3 regions of the Shewanella sediminis HAW-EB3 genome follow, and region 2 is predicted to be linked to each of the others. Evidence: riboswitches for the same ligand, from Rfam matches in the RefSeq annotation. Region 2 holds a riboswitch; each other region holds the start of a gene.
What was found. Region 2 has a riboswitch for cobalamin ahead of SSED_RS18630 (TonB-dependent receptor). Riboswitches for the same ligand answer to the same signal wherever they lie in the genome.
Positions count from the first base shown of each region.

Region 1: it holds a riboswitch for cobalamin, as region 2 does, so the genes downstream of both, SSED_RS19530 (ABC transporter ATP-binding protein) here and SSED_RS18630 (TonB-dependent receptor) in region 2, are expected to answer to the same signal.
Region 3: it holds a riboswitch for cobalamin, as region 2 does, so the genes downstream of both, SSED_RS10840 (cobalt-precorrin-5B (C(1))-methyltransferase) here and SSED_RS18630 (TonB-dependent receptor) in region 2, are expected to answer to the same signal.

Region 1 covers NC_009831.1:4,541,789-4,547,224, reverse strand. The annotation lists gene SSED_RS19540 (ATP-binding protein) at 1-493, shown strand, start outside; gene SSED_RS19535 (histidine phosphatase family protein) at 638-1,324, shown strand; cobalamin riboswitch at 1,950-2,172, shown strand; gene SSED_RS19530 (ABC transporter ATP-binding protein) at 2,527-3,417, shown strand; gene SSED_RS19525 (FecCD family ABC transporter permease) at 3,407-4,537, shown strand; gene cobT (nicotinate-nucleotide--dimethylbenzimidazole phosphoribosyltransferase) at 4,768-5,436, shown strand, end outside.
Region 2 covers NC_009831.1:4,337,278-4,342,713, forward strand. The annotation lists gene SSED_RS18625 (arylesterase) at 205-810, opposite strand; gene SSED_RS18630 (TonB-dependent receptor) at 1,036-3,033, opposite strand; cobalamin riboswitch at 3,142-3,393, opposite strand; gene SSED_RS18640 (hypothetical protein) at 3,526-4,305, opposite strand; gene nrfD (cytochrome c nitrite reductase subunit NrfD) at 4,539-5,436, opposite strand, start outside.
Region 3 covers NC_009831.1:2,517,781-2,523,216, forward strand. The annotation lists gene SSED_RS10830 (bifunctional acetate--CoA ligase family protein/GNAT family N-acetyltransferase) at 1-1,607, opposite strand, end outside; gene yegS (lipid kinase YegS) at 2,039-2,980, opposite strand; cobalamin riboswitch at 3,245-3,418, shown strand; gene SSED_RS10840 (cobalt-precorrin-5B (C(1))-methyltransferase) at 3,580-4,695, shown strand; gene SSED_RS10845 (precorrin-8X methylmutase) at 4,695-5,351, shown strand; gene SSED_RS10850 (bifunctional cobalt-precorrin-7 (C(5))-methyltransferase/cobalt-precorrin-6B (C(15))-methyltransferase) at 5,348-5,436, shown strand, end outside.

The sequences.
Region 1 (5,436 bases), 200 kb from region 2:
GTTGCGGGAGTTCGAGCTCAATGAGTATCTCGAAGAGATATTGATGTCGCTCAGGCCGACACTCAAGAAGGTGCCCCATGAGATAAAGATCGACTGTGACTTCAGCTTAAGCTGTAACACCTATCCCGGTGTCCTGTCTCAGGTTATAACTAATCTGATCATGAATAGCCTGCTGCATGCATTTCTCCCGGAGCAGGTGGGAGAGATCATCATAACCGTAAAAATCAGAGATGATTGGGTATTACTGGATTATCGCGATGATGGTATCGGACTCGATGAAGAGGGAGTGAAGAGTCTGTTCGACCCTTTCTATACGACAAAGCGTAATCAGGGGGGCAGCGGTTTGGGGACCCATCTTGTGTACAATTTGGTCACGCAAAAACTCAGGGGCGAAGTTGAGATTGAGACCTCACCCAATCAGGGACTCTGTTATCACATACGTTTCCCAAGGAACCTACAGAAGCTTGAGCGGGATCTGGGTGAGCATATTTAGCCGTGAGTGGTTTGTGGCTTTCAATGGAGGCCTGGGGAGAGGTTGGGGGTGGTGATAGGTAAAGCTATTCTCTCCGCCTCGAAAAGACGGTATAAATAGGTGAGCCTGACCTATTGCCGATAACAGCCTGGATAGAAAAATATTATGAGTAGCAGTGAAGCCCATCACGAGCACGAAGCAACTCTCGAAGCAGAACGTGAGGAGCTGGAGCAAACAACGCCTAATCCGGGGATCACCACGACCTTCTACCTTATGCGTCATGGTGAGTGTGAGGGAGGACAGATCCTGAGGGGACATACGGATGTCTCCTTGAGTGAGAATGGCCGTAAGCAGATGTTTGATGCCGTCGAAGCCGCGGATATTAGTTTCGATCACATTATCAGCTCCCCCCTGCGTCGCTGTTGTGAATTTGCCCTCAGGCTCTACCTGAAAAGAGAGGTGCCGCTTAAACTCGAAGACGGTTTCAAGGAGATGAACTTTGGTGATTGGGACGGAGAAACATTAGAGAGCCTGTATCAGAACTGCGCGGGGCCTATCGAAGCCTATTGGAAGAACCCGTGGGCGAGCACGCCGCCTGATGGAGAGACGATGCTGGATTTCGAGGCCAGAATCGATCGCGCCTGGGAGTCGATACTCAATCAACACCGGGGTCAATCTCTGCTGCTGGTGACCCATGCGGGGGTCATACGCCACCTGATGGCCAGTGCATTGGGGGTTAGCGGGGTCGCGGGGTTTTATACTCAACTGAGCCTGGCCTACGCGGCGATAGTGAAAATCACTGTCTATACCACGGCCCAAGGGACACACTTTCCTCAGCTTCACTGGGGGTAAACTGTTCTAGGTTCTAGGTTCTAGGTTCTAGGTTCTAGGTTCTAGGTTCTAGGTTCTAGGTTCTAGGTTCTAGGTTCTGGCGTGATATGACCGCGGGTTAGGAGACTGGGGACGCACTCGTATCTGCCTCAACTGCACCGGAATTCATCTTAATCAGAGTGGCGAGCCTTTCCTGTGCCCCTTTCTTGTGCAAGAGTAATACCAATCAGTATAAGAAAGTGATCTACTCAGAGCTATTTTGGGCAAACTAATTCGAGGCGGATAACTGATGTAATGGTGCTCCCTTTCGAAGTTATTCAACGAAGAAGTAGGCAGCCCAAAAAGCTCCTAAAAGGCGAGTTTTAGCGCATCTGATGCTGTGTTAACGAGCTTAAACGTAGAATAACTATGCTCTTCACTCGTTGCCTTGCCTCAGAAACGCTAAACTCTCGCTGAGCGATCACATCTTTATACTGATTGGTATAAAATTGAGAACCATGATTTTTCACCTCTGTCAGGCGTCGGGCTTTGCCTTAATTCATAAAAGCGGCATAATAACCGCTCTCAGACACTCTTCACTCTTAAGCCTGCTCTTGAAACATGAGCTTGGAACATAAGCTTTAAACATTGGCTGTTAAGTGGGTGGAGAGGATCGCAAAATCAGGTGTTGAGAGCCACTGTCGAAAGATGGGGGTAACTCAAACTTAAAAGGGAACCGGGAGCTTTAGTGAATCGAAAGCATAAGCCCGGACTGTGCCCGCAACTGTGAGTGTTTTGAAGAAGCCGAGAGGTTCTAGGTTCTAGGTTCTAAGTCCTAGAAACTTCTTCAAACCATGAGTCAGGATACCTGCCTAATTTTGTCGCTAAAGAACTTGAGCGGGTAACTCGAGGGGAAGTGTCATGCTATCTTTTTTTAGCTTTTTTGCTGGTTTATTCACCGCTTTGTCCTGCTCTATTAATTCACGAAAGCCAGCTCGTGCAATACCGTCATGCCTTGAGTTTATGCGGTATGCTTCGCGTCGTGTATTCCACTCCTCTCCTGTTTTTTCATATAAACCGGCAAAACCGGCTAATTCATTTGAGTTAGCTAAATCATATAAGACATTTCAGTCAATGTTGTTGGCGGTGAGGTTATCGGCTTGAAATCATGGCGTAAAAAAACCTCTACTCTTGATAACATGAGTGGGGATAAAAACAGTGGTGATAAAGAGCATCGCGATGAAATGCATAGCGTTAACAAGGCGTGTGCGTTAGCGGTCAGCGACCTTAGGTGGCATGCCGATGACCGGGCGATTCTATCCGATATAAGCTTTTCATTAGCCAAGGGTGAGATGTTAGGCATCATAGGGCCAAACGGTGCGGGGAAATCCAGCCTGCTGCGGTGTCTATATCGTTATATTAAGCCGGATAACGGAACGATTAGCCTATTTGGGCAAAATACTTCTCACTTCTCTGCAAAAGAGTTTGCCAGACAAGTTGCGGTGGTACTGCAAGACACTCCCCATCACTTTGAGTTAACCACTGAACAACTGGTTGCTATCGGATTAACTCCTCACAAGGGGCCGTTCGATCTCACGACCTCTGCGGATAGAAGACTCGTTGCGGATGCGTTAGAAAAAGTGGGGCTAACCCATAAGGCCGGCCAAGTCTATGAGCACCTCTCCGGCGGCGAAAAGCAGCGGGCGCTGATCGCCAGAGCGATAGTACAACAGCCTAAGCTGCTTATCTTGGATGAACCCACTAACCATTTAGATATTCGTTATCAGATCCAGGTCATGGAGTTGCTTCGTGAGATTGGGATCTCGGTGATCACCTCTATTCATGATCTGAATTTAGCCAGTGCCATGTGCGATCAGCTGTTACTCCTCGATGATGGCCGCTCTGTCGCTCATGGGACGCCTAAGTCTGTGCTCACCGAGGCGCGTATCAGCGAGGTATTCGGTGTGTGTTGCAGTACGCAGCCTCACCCTCAGCATGGTAACCCTCAGATCAGCTATTTCTATGGCTACTCTCATGGCGACAACGCTAATGATAAGAACGCGCATGATGAGAACATGAGTGCAGGTATGAGTCACTGGAACAGCACGGAAAGGCATAAACAAGATGAAGACTAGCCCGATTAATTCAGCCTCGACTTCTACCAAAGGACGAGTCGATATCGGCCATAAATGGGTGGTGCCGGGATTGTCGCTATTGAGTCTGATAACCCTGCTGGCCGCAGCCAGCTTTGGCGCCGCCAATATCTCATTCAGTGATGTGATTAATGTTGTATTACATAACACCTTTGGTACGGCCATTTTTGGTATGACAGAGGTGTCAGGCATCGCCGAGCGTATCGTTATGGAGTTGAGATTCCCCCGCATTTTGTTGGCCTTTATTGCCGGAGCCGGGCTCTCTGTTGCGGGTAGTGTGTTGCAAACGGTGACGCGTAATCCGCTGGCCGATCCATATCTGTTCGGCATCTCATCGGGCGCCTCATTTGGTGCCGTGATGGTCATTACGTTTTTCACAGGCTCAAGCGTGGGGGCAGCCTCAGGGCTATCTGCTGGTTCAGGGCTTTTTACCGGCTCAGGGCTGTTCGAGCTGCTTAGTTGGATAAGTCTGCCACTGGGTGCGTTCCTCGGGGCCGGGGTGTCGGTGCTCATGGTGTTGAGCTTATGCGGACGCAATATGAGTAGTCAGATTGAACGCATGTTGCTTTCCGGTGTGGCGATCTCATTCATGTTCGGCGCGTTAACCAGTTTGCTGCTCTATTTTTCCAGTCCTCAGGCGGCCGCGTCTGTGCTGTTTTGGAGTCTTGGAAGCTTCGCAAAAGCGAGTTGGGAGGGTTTGTTATTTCCGGCCGTCGTTGTCTGTGCTGCTACCGGGATCATCTTGTTGTTTAAGCGTCAGATAATGGCGATGCGGGCCGGTGATGAAACAGCCCATACCTTAGGCATCAATGTCAGTCGGTTGCGACTGCAGATGTTACTGCTCTGCTCCCTCATTACGGCCATCTTAGTCGCTAACTGTGGTGGTATCGGCTTTGTGGGCTTAATGATCCCCCATACGGTACGCATGCTCTTTCCGGGACGATTCCCGCTAATTACGACCGCCTTAGTCGGTGGCCTGTTTATGGTATGGATTGATGTCTTGGCGAGAACTCTGCTGAGCAGTCAGGAGTTACCCGTAGGCATCATCACCGCCGTCATAGGCAGTATCTTCTTCCTGTTTATCCTGGGCAGCAGAAGGTAGGAGCGGCTCGTAGAGGCAGCTACGAGTCTCGGGCTGCGAGCTACGAGGTTTGACATTCTCCATGTAGGAGCGGCTTTAGCCGCGAAGCTTTTGGGCTCCGAGGTTCGAGTTACGAGGTTCTAGCTACAGGCGTTATTGCTGGAGTGCGACATTCTCCATGTAGGAGCGGCTTTAGCCGCGAATGTTTAAATAAAAAATAACGCAAAACAAAAAATATTTAGGGTATATAGATGTTTAATATCAGTCCGGCAAATCATGAGTTTGATGATGAGATTCAAAGTAAAATCGACAATAAAACCAAACCCTTGGGAGCGCTCGGAGAATTAGAAAATTTAGCTAAACAGTTGGCTCTGGTATTAGGAAAAGATAAGCCTGAGATCATTAACCCTAAGCTATTGGTTTTTGCGGCGGATCATGGAATCGCCTCATCCGGTGTTTCAATTGCTCCAAGTGAAGTGACTACACAGATGGTGATGAACTTTGTCGCCGGTGGCGCAGCCATCAATGTCTTCTGTCGCCAGGTCGGCTTGGATATGGAGGTGATCGATTGTGGCATTCTTCAGCCATTAGAGGGCGTCGAAGGGGTTATCGACCAGAGACTGGGTGCAGGAACGGGAGCGATCCACAAGCAAGCGGCAATGACATTGGGAGCCGTCAAGCAAGGGCTGGAGATGGCGCGAACACGCATAGAACTTCACCATCAGCAAGGCTGTAACCTTATCGCATTAGGGGAGATGGGCATAGGAAACACCTCTTCTGCTGCGGCCATCATGGCCACTGTCATGGGGATGAAGGGTGTCGATTGTGTCGGACGAGGCACCGGAATCGATGCCGCTACCCTTAAGCGTAAGCAGATGCTGGTGGAGCAGGCGCTGCATATTCATGAGGCCGAATTAACC
Region 2 (5,436 bases):
TAAGCCTCGAGAAAAACCCCTCCCCCTGAAGTATGGTCATTTTATCGCCATAATCATAGGTTCTAAATCATAGGTTCGATGAATAATATCCCTTGAAACAATTCTCAGCGGTTTATAACGGCTTGAGCACACAGACAGGTGCTGGGATTTTATTGCGCCACTCTTCTCTCCCGTTCAATATCAACCGGGTATAAGCCTATGAGTTTACAGGGCTTCAACCTGAATAAGGCGACGGTGTATCACTTCGGCTAAAGCCCTGTAACCCGCCCCGTTAAGGTGAATCGTATCTGACTTCATCGATGCTGTTTTCAATAGATCCGTTAACTCATCTTCTATCAAGATCACCCCATAGGTTTCGGCCAGCTCACTGTAGATTGCTGCCGGAGAGAGAAAGATACTCTTCCGGGGCACGGCCACCAGCACCACAGGGATCGATCGTCTCTGGGCCAGCTCAATCATCTGCGCCAGATTAGCCTTAGTCTGGCCAATATCCTGGTTACGCAAAAAGTCGTTACCGCCTTCCATCAAGATCAGCAGATCCGGTGAATCGTATTCTAAGAGCTGCGTCAGCCTATCCAGCCCTTGTGTGGTGGTCTCGCCGGATACCCCGGCATTGATCACCCGCTTTTGTGAGAGCTCAGCCAACATCGTAGGGTAATCTTGCCCCCTCGCCGCCCCCTTGCCATAGGTCAGGCTATCTCCAAATGCCCAGATCTCGGCATCAGACGAAAGCGGCTCAAGTTTAGGGCCAGAGCAAGCCGATAGCAGGAGTAAAGCTATCGGGAGCAATATGGCTAACAGTGATTTCATCCTCTCTCCTCTGGTCGTATGTTCTGAGCGGTAAGTTTTAAGTTCAAGATAGAGCAAAGAAAGTCGCGAGCATCGAGTAGCTCGTAGCTCTTAAACAATCGCGGCTAAAGCCGCTCCTACATGGAAAATATCCTAGCTCGTAGCTCAAATTTAGCACATAAAAAAAGCCAGACCTAAGGTCCGGCTAAAAGGTAAGGTACTAGGACCTAAAGTCTGGCTCATACCTTAAAAGCGATAGCTTGCCGTCAGACGTAGGGCACGTCCGGTACCCGCATAATAGCCATTCCCCCAACTACTGTAGTAACCGGCACTGACATATTGCTCATCGAACAGGTTATCGACGCGGAAGCTGGCAAGCCAGGCATCACGGGTGTAGTTAATCGCTAAATTAGTTAACCAGTATGACTCCAGCTTAGGGTCAGCATTACCGTTATCGCCTTCGATGAAACGCTCTCCGGTGTATAACAGCTCGGTAAACACCTGCCAGTTCTGGTTAGCATCTATACTGAAGTAACCACGGCCGGAGTGCTCGGCGACCCAGGAGAGCTGATTGCCTTCATTTACTCCTTCGGTAAACTCGGCGTCGATATAGTTGTACTCCAGACCCAGTTGCACCATCTTAGTGATCTGCCAGTCCCAATCCAGACTCGAGCCATAACGGCGCGATGCATCGGCGTTCACGTTGGCACCAGGAAATTTGCCACCATCAGGGGTCTCAGCACTCGGGTCAAATACAATCTCATCCTCTAAGTCCAAACGATACAGGCTTAAGCGCAATGTGTGGCTCGCAGGAGACCAATCCCAACCCGCCTCATATGAACGACCCGTCTGCGGCTTAAGACCCATCACACCCGGTGAGGTATAAGCCTGCTCATCGACCTTAGCGAAACGGAAGTTGTCATCGGCGCGAAGATAGAATCTGTGTGAAGTGCCCGGACGATAGTTCAAGCCCAACTCGAACGCATGCGCATCCTGATCAAGCTCTATGCCCTGAGGGTAAACGTCACCATCGACAAGATCGTCAGTCACCTCGGAGTAACGACCACCCACTACATAACTCAGGCTTTGAGTTAACGGCACACTGGCTTGAGCATAGGCGCTAGCCACCTTCTGCACATTACTTCGTCCCCAATCAAACTCAGATTCCCCCCGGCTCAGGTCGATACCGGTAACGATATTCAAGTCGCCTTTTTCTGTCGTAATATTCGCTACCGCTTTCGGAGTGAACTCGAGGAAAGAGCGTTTATTCTTACTTGGCGAACCCCAACTGATCCCGGTCACCTGAGTATCGGTATAGTTGATATCCGCACCTAACGACCAGGCATCGGTGAGTTGATGCTGATAACCCGTGCGAATAGCCGTTGTCATCTCATGCTGATAGTCATCTTTATTAAATGGATTAACCTGACGTGGATTATCTTTAATCTGCTCTTTGGTCAATGACCCCGCCATCTCACGATCGTTATCGTAGTAGCTGGTCTCAACGAAGAAGTTATCCGACTCGGTTTGATATTGAAGTCGACCTAATACAGACGAGGTCTTGTTGGCATTGTGCTCACGATAGTTATCACCTTGGTTATAGCTGGCCGCAGCGTAGTAACGCCAGGTATTACTGATGGCACCCGAGATATCACCTTTACCTTCATAGGTATCGAAGCTGCCTCCAGACACTTGAATGCCGCCGCCCGCGCTGTTTGGCGCCTTGGTGATGATATTAATCACACCGCCCACCGCCTGATCGCCGTAGAGTACACCGGCACTGCCCGACAGTATCTCGACGCGCTCTATCTGATTGAGTGGGATGGCATTGATGCTTGGCGCCGCGATATCGATATTATTCAAACGACGTCCATCGACAAGCAAGAGGGTGTTGTTTGCGGCCTGACCAGCACTGAAACCACGCATAGCGAAAACGGCGCCGGAATTCGAGTCCGAGATCTGTATGCCACTCTGGCCACGCAGTACTTCGGTCAGTGTCGTCGCACCGCTCATCTCGATGGCCGCCGCATCGATAATGTTCACATTGGCGGCAATATTCAGTGGCGTATTTTCACTGCGACCGATAACGGTAATAACCTCATCGACTGTGTTAGTCACACCAGAATCTGTTTGAGATGAATCGGCCGCAAACGTCACGGACGACGACGCAGACAGAGCCAGAGCACTGCCGATTAGCATGGCTAATTTTGATAATTTGTTTGATTGTCTAGCTTGAGTACCCATTTTACCTTTAACTCCTGAAAGGAAAACGGGGCAAAGATGTCACGACGAGGCCAAGTTCAGTTCACTGAATTCAATCACCCTATCGCATCTCGAGATCTGCCCGCCGAAATCTCAAAATCATCTAATGGGCCGGTCTCCGGACTGAGGCTATTCGGTAAGATTGGTAGATCTTTCCGAGCAAGTAGAGGCTTTTCTAACACCCTGCCATTACATTCTGTAATAGATAGGCGCACCTCACTTTCACCTTTCACCGTTGCGGGGGCAGTGCCAGATTTTCACAGGCTTCCCGATTATCCCAACTCTCTAATTAAGCTGTTAAAGCTTAAAGACAGAGCAGGCACCACAAAAGATTGACAGCATAAATCTTGTTATCGATCTGCTTAAAAACGCCTCCGGATTAATAGCCGGATCACGATTGGCCGCATTATAGACGTCTATACGTATAAATGTCTAATATTTGCGAGGAACAATAAATTCCCCATCCAAAATCTATCAGCGGCTGAGTCTTAGAGGAGAGATAGCCGACATAAATTCCCGGTGATTTAACGACTCCAGGGGCGGATTATCTACACTGAACAGATCGCCACGTTTGGATTGATGCAGCAGATAGAGATCGTCCACCCCGGAGATCGCGGTGTAATGACCTATCTCTCCCTGCGGCACCGAAGTCTTGCCGTTAGCTGTTAAGCGGGTTGCCTTATGGGTATCGGGCATGCGGGTACAGCCTAAAATGGCACTGAATCCCTCGAGGCTATCGACCTCAGTCTCACCTAGCTTGTTATAAATTACTTCGCCCTCACAGGTTTCTGCGTAGGCGGTTGCCAACGAATCCAGAAACGCTTCTGGCTCAATATTTTCACTCAAGCCTTCAAAGCCCTGCACACAGAACAACGAAGACCAGGCCCTTAACTGCTGGCCCGATGGAACGAACTCGGCGGCGTACATACCGGCTTGTTGCTTATTAAACGCCAATTTCCACTCACCGGGCAGGTTAAAGCTCACCTCTTGACTGAAAATGGGGAGTTTATGACTTATACCAATAGGGTTAATCTCGGCGTCATCGAGAAAATCATCCAGGATTAATGCCTGCCCATGAGCCGCATGGGGAAACAGGTAAGCAGCGATAACGACAGCAGTAATAGCGGCAGTAATAACAGAAGCGGATGTGGCAATGATCGATGTAGAGAACTGAGCCGTTTTAAACTGGGCTTGCAGTGACTTTATTGACTGCCAATGGCGTGTACAGAGAGGTAGTGTGTTGAGAGCTTTCATACTTATCATCCTTGATTAGTCTATCCATTCGATATTACCTCAGCATAAAAAATACGCAAAGAGGTTTACATGAATAAATTTAAACAGAGATGATAGGGGGCTCAACAAAAACAGAGGCAAGGGAAACGACTCTCCTTGCCTCTTCTGAGAAACTATAAATATCTAAAGCGTTCCTAAGAACTAACTCGTTCCTTAACTCAGTTCTTAGCTAACTCTTTAACAGCACCCTATAACTAGGTCCCCGTCATCTGGCCGGTATAGAGAATAAAATTACGCAGCAATAACACACCCACTAAACTAAAACTGGCCGTTACCGCGACATAGGCAAATTTTCTATCGGCAGAGACCTTCATCCATAAGTTAAACGCCAGTGGCAGCGTCAAACCTAAGCCAACCACGCCTCCCCAGAAGATCCAGCCCCAGAAGCCTTCACCCAACGCATCTAATGCCGCGACCTGGCTCTGCCCACCCGACAAGATAAGACCGGCGAAGAAGGTAAAGAGTATCGCCATCTCAATGAGTATCATGGGGATCTCAATCCCATGGATAAAGCGCACCTCAGTGCCATTCGGATTCCCCTTGAGCAACACACCAACTAGCAGAGTGGCTGCGGCGCCTGAGCTGAGGCCCGATACCAGGAACAAGACAGGCAAAACCGGGTTATTGAGCAGAGGGAAGCCGATTAGGGCCGACAGCAGGAATCCGGTATAGGCGCCTAATGACAGAGATAATATAAGTAGTATCCCTGTGATCACATCTTCCCATTGCTGCAATTTTATCAAGCTGCTTGTGAGCAGACTCCACCGTCCCTCACGCCCTTCACACCATTGCACGACAGGCGTACTAAATATGGCGCCTATCCAGGCAAATAACATCAGCTGATAGACCATCAATACCAGCACACCCATGGACATGACCGAAGTGGAGTTGTAAAAAACCAGGATCTTCCAAAAATCGAAGGGCTTAGTGAGATCGAGAACCAAAATACCTAAGCCGGCACAAACCGTAACGGGTGCTATCAGGGCGGCGGCTTGAATAAATCGAGACTGATAGGCTTTCTTACCCAATTTAAAATGTTTCAACAGGATGCCGAAAAATACCGCCCCTGCCGACAAGCCTGCCAAGAACAGG
Region 3 (5,436 bases), 1.8 Mb from region 2:
ACTGCCACCGGATAGCCAATCTTATTGGCCACAGTCACCGCATCTTCCGGGGTGTTGGCGACATAGGTGTCGATAGTATTGAGTCCATAGGCACTGAGGATCTCCTGAGACTCATGTGTCTCAAGAATCCTCTTACCTAGTCCAAGCGCCTTAGCGAGTCGTGCTCTGGCTTGTTCTGCATTGGTAGGAATATTATCCGGTATAGATTGGGGGACCTCTTGCAGTAATTTCTGGTTTCTGCGGTACTCGACCATATGCATAAATGCACCGACGGCACCTTCGGGTGTTCTATAGGTCGGGATCCCTGTTCGGTTAAAATGTTTTCTGGCCGGATACGCCGAATCTTCACCACTCCAGTTGGTGAGCACGTTGACCTTGTTCCTCTTAGGATGCTTGGCAACCATCTCTACGAGTGCATTGGCTATTTCGACACTGTCCCCCAGCGCCGAAGGGGAATGTAGCACCAGGATCGCATCGGCGTCATCGCTGTCCATCATTATCTCAACCGCTTTGGTGTAGCGCTTAGCATCGGCATCCCCGCCAATATCTATCGGGTTTTGACCGGACCAGGTTGAGGGAAGTAGCTCATCGAGTAAGTTTAAAGTATTGCTGTTGAGGCTGGCAGATTTTCCACCACCAAGCATGAGTTGATCCAGGGCGAGTACTGCGGGTCCGCCGCCGTTGGTGACGATAGCGAGTCGCTCACCAAGCAGAGGGGAGGAGTGGGCGAGGGTTTCGACGGCGGCAAACAGTTCGATAAGATCGTTGACTCTGAGCATTCCGGCACGCCTGAAAGCGGCTTCATAAACGGCATCGTTACCCGTTACACCACCTGTGTGGAGTTTAGCGGCGTTTGTGCCCTCTAAGCTACGACCCGATTTGATCACCAAGATGGGTTTATTGCGTGAGGCGGCCCGAGCCGCCGACAGGAAGTGACGTTTTTCATTAATGGAATCGACATAGAGCATGATTGCGTTGGTTCTCGAGTCCCGGCCCAGATAGTCCAGCAGCTCGTCGAAATCGATATCGGTCGCATCGCCTAATGAGATAAACGAAGAGAAGCCGATCCCCTTATTATTGGCCCAATCGAGTACGGTTGTGCATATCGCCGCCGATTGGGACACAAATGCAATTTTGCCGGGCAGGGCACTGGCATGAGCTAGGCTCGCGTTTAAGCCGAGGTTTGGCAGCATCATTCCCAGGCTGTTAGGACCCAGTATACGCATGCCATAGCGCTTCGCATTGAGCCGCGCCTCCTCCAGGAAACTTACTCCTTCATCGTTGAAATGGCTGGCCATGCCGGAGGCCATTATGATGGCCACTTTACAGCCAAACTGAGCCAAGGTTTCCACGACACCGGGTACACGAAAAGCGGCTGTACAGATGATGGCCAGATCGGGTTTTAGGGGGAGGGCTTCGATATTGGGGTAGGCGAGTACGCCGAGTACCGCTTCATACTTAGGGGTTACCGGCATGATGGGGCCAGAAAAGCCACCTGCAAGCAAGTTTTTCATCACCACGTTACCTGCACGTTTTTCGGTATTGGAGGCTCCGATAATGGCGACAGATTTTGGTTTAAACAAAGTATGCAGTGTACGTTGACTCATTCACTTTCCCCATCGATAGGCATAGCTATGAGTGTACCTGATATGTAGAATAAATCTCCTTAAATTTAGTAGGATAATTAGACTGTTTACACTCATGTGCCGCGTTAAGTGCCGCCGAATCGCCTAGCCCTCATACCGGGTCTGTATAATCGCAAATATTCAGGGTGTTGAAATAAATTGATAGCCGAGATCAAGGCTGAGCCCTATATTTTGCGGGGGGTCTTAGAGTTAAGATCTGTCACTGAGTGACATCTTAATGACTCTTGTGTGAAATAAAATGATTTTACAAATGTGTCAGTCCGGTTGCGCCTGTGGGCCGCAAATAATAATTGCCATCAAGACAATCATTATCTTTGGCAGGCGCCGGGCGTACCGGGTGTATTAGTCATCGAGTTATCTAACTCTGGGCTAAGCTTAACGGCCTGGCATTACTATACGCTTGTCATTAAGATTGGAGTGTCATCGGGTAAGACAAGCTTTATCGCCGCCGGCAGAATAGAAAATTTGTGTTTTATATCACTGGTAGGTTCACCGTCCAGATTGACGGGAAGAGGCTGTGTCGATTGTATCTCCACTTCCGTTGCCTGAAAACGTTGTACATACTCACCATCCAGGGTCGGGTCCAATAACTCATCGACAACCTGTTTCAGCGCGGTTGGCGGGAAGTGCTCAAGCAGTAATACATCCAGCAGACCATCATTGAGATAGGCATGAGGGGCTAGCTGCTGCCCGCCGCCGGCCATACGACCGTTACAAATCGCTCCCATCAAGCCTGCTCCCTGCACAGAGAGCAAGTTTCCATCCACTCCCCTGGCGGTGACTTTTCCCTCGTAAGGGGTGAACTTCATTGCCTGGAGTAAACCTGAGATGAAATAGGCTTGTCCGCCTAACAAGTTTTTTAACTCGACAGGGGTTTCAACAGTTATCTGTGCACCAAAGCCTGCCGAGGCGACGTTGATGAAATACCTGCCGTTGGCCATAGCCAGATCGATACTCTGAGCCGTGCCATTAACAGCCAGTTCCAGTGCCGCATCAATTTGAGTTGGGATCCCGCACGCCGTAGCAAAATCATTGGCGGTCCCCAGAGGCAGTATCGCTATTTCTGGAAGTAGAACGTCCTCTGAGTTGGCGTTGTCGAATCGCCTGGAACGTTTAGCGAGTGTATCGGCTAACTCATTGACCGTACCGTCACCGCCTCCGGCAATGATACGAGTCACATTCAGGTTTATCGCTTCATCGACGAACCTGGCGACATCACCCTCTTCCCAGGTACAGCGCACTAAGAGATCGTGTCCCAGTGAACGTAACTGATAAACAGATTGGCGGATCTCTGCAAGGCCGGCTTTCTTACCGTTCAAGATCAACATTTTCATAGTGGTTTCATCACTTTTAACTGGTGTATTAAAGCCTACTACAAGCGAAGGGATTTTACAGTCGCGAACTACTTCTGAACTGATAAATGCTTTAATTGTTAATAAGCTTATGTTTATTGGATGATTATCTTTGCTGCTATCGAATAACTTGGTTGATAAGCGTACTCATCGATGCTGCAATTAATTAGAGCAAGATCCCACTTTACTCCCTCTGCTGATTTTACTGTGAAAAGTCACAGTGAAGCTCAGATCAGTTTCATTATAAAATTTTAACATTATCAGGGAGCCGCACGGCTTAAAGGGGAACCGGATGTAAATTCCGGACTGTACCCGCAACTGTAACTGAGGAGCTAGCTGCAAAGCCACTGACGGTAGTCGGGAAGGCGCAGCAAGCATAGATCCAGGAGTCAGGATACCCGCCTTGATATTGCAGCTGTAAAACTGGGCGGGCGCTCTCGGTTTTGTGAATTCATTCGTGTTTTTACCTACCTGGTTTTCAGCATCTTTTATCCTTTGGGACAAATTAAGATGTGGAACATTTCAAACCTTAACACTTTAAATCTTAATATTGCTGCCGATCCCATCGGTGGAGTCATGGTGTGACGGTAACTAAAATTCGTCGTAGTCAGCATGGCAGTGAGCTTCGAAAGGGCTATACCACCGGCGCCTGCGCAACTGCTGCAGCGTTGGGAGCCTTAACGCGATTATTCGATCCCACTTCAGCTGCCGAGGTTTCTATCCTGTTACCTATTGGTGAGCGGGCTAAATTCAGGTTATTGCATCACCAGGCGGGGAAGGACTTTGCCACAGCCGGCGTGGTCAAAGATGCCGGCGACGATCCCGATTGTACCCATGGTGCAGAAATTATTGCCAGAGTCTGTGTCAGCCATAGACCCGGCGTGCGTTTCATTGCAGGGCCTGGGGTTGCAACCATCACCTTAGCGGGCCTGGAACTCGGTGTCGGAGAGCCTGCCATCAACCCAATCCCACGGCAGATGATCGAATCACACCTGATTCCCTTACTTATTCATCACGGCTTCAGTGGGGCCGACGTCACCATAAGTGTACCCGGTGGAGAAGCGCTCGCGAAACAGACAATAGGTGAGAGGCTGGGCTTGAAAGGTGGTATTTCGATTTTGGGTACCCGAGGCACGGTTCATCCCTATTCGACCTCTGCCTACGCCGCCTCGGTGCGACAGGGAGTTCAAGTTGCAGCCAATCAGAACCTGAGACATATGGTGTTAACGACAGGAAGTCGCACCGAGAAGCAGGCGATGATTATTCACTCAGAACTGCCGCAAACATCATTTATCCAGGCGGGTGATTTTATCGGCGTGGGACTGCGTGCCAGTGCCAAATATGCCATGAACCGCGTCGAGTTAGTGGTGATGATTGGCAAGCTTTGTAAATTAGCCTGCGGAACCATGATGACCCACGTCACGGGCAGGCAGGTCGATTTTGAAAGGCTGGGCGGTTTACTGACTACGCATTGTGATGACTCATCTTTATTACGGTCGGTAACGCAGGCTCGTACAGGGCGCCAGCTTCTGTCCATCGTCGAGCACCAAGAGTTCAGACAAGCTTTCCTGACAGACATCTGTCAGCAAGCCGCAATTCACAGTTTCAATTATGCCCATAAAAAATTAGCCGTATCTGTACGTCTTATAGATTTTGACGGCGCGACATTAGCTCAGGCTACACACGGAGACTACTGATGGACCCTATGAAGCAGATAACCACGAAGGGCAGAGATATCGAAGCCAGTTCATTCTCGATCATCGATGCCGAGATCGCCGACCACTACAGCGGTCATCAATTTACCTCTCAGCAATGGTCTGTGGTGCGGCGCGCCATTCATACCAGTGGAGACTTCGAGTTCGCCAAGCTGTTTCAATTCAGTGCTGACGCTATCGATTCTGCATTGCAGGCGATTAAAAATGGCTGCCCTATCGTGGCCGATGTCTCGATGATCACCGCCGGCTTGAGCGGTCGAAGAATGGATCAATTTGGTAACCAGGCCCACTGCTTTATCAGCGATGAAGATGTGGTTACCCGCGCGATAGCATCCGGTGGCACCCGAGCCGTGGAGGCCATGCGTAAGGCCAGAGATCTGGGCTTGCTCGATGGTGGGATCGTTGGCGTCGGTAATGCGCCCACTGCGCTATTTGAACTGCTCAGAATGGTCGAGGCCGGAGAGGTCAAACCCGCACTGATTATCGGTATACCGGTAGGGTTCGTGAAAGCCATCGAGTCGAAAGAGGCCCTGGTTGGACAAGACAAGGTGCCATATATTGCGTCAGTGGGACGTAAGGGGGGCAGCCCGTTAATCGTATCCAGCTTGCATGCCCTCATGGTTGAGGCGGCGAGATGACGGGCAGTATTACCTTAATTGGAATCGGCGATGATGGTTGCGTTAGTTTAACCAGTCGCGCCATTAACGCGGTAGCTCAAACAGA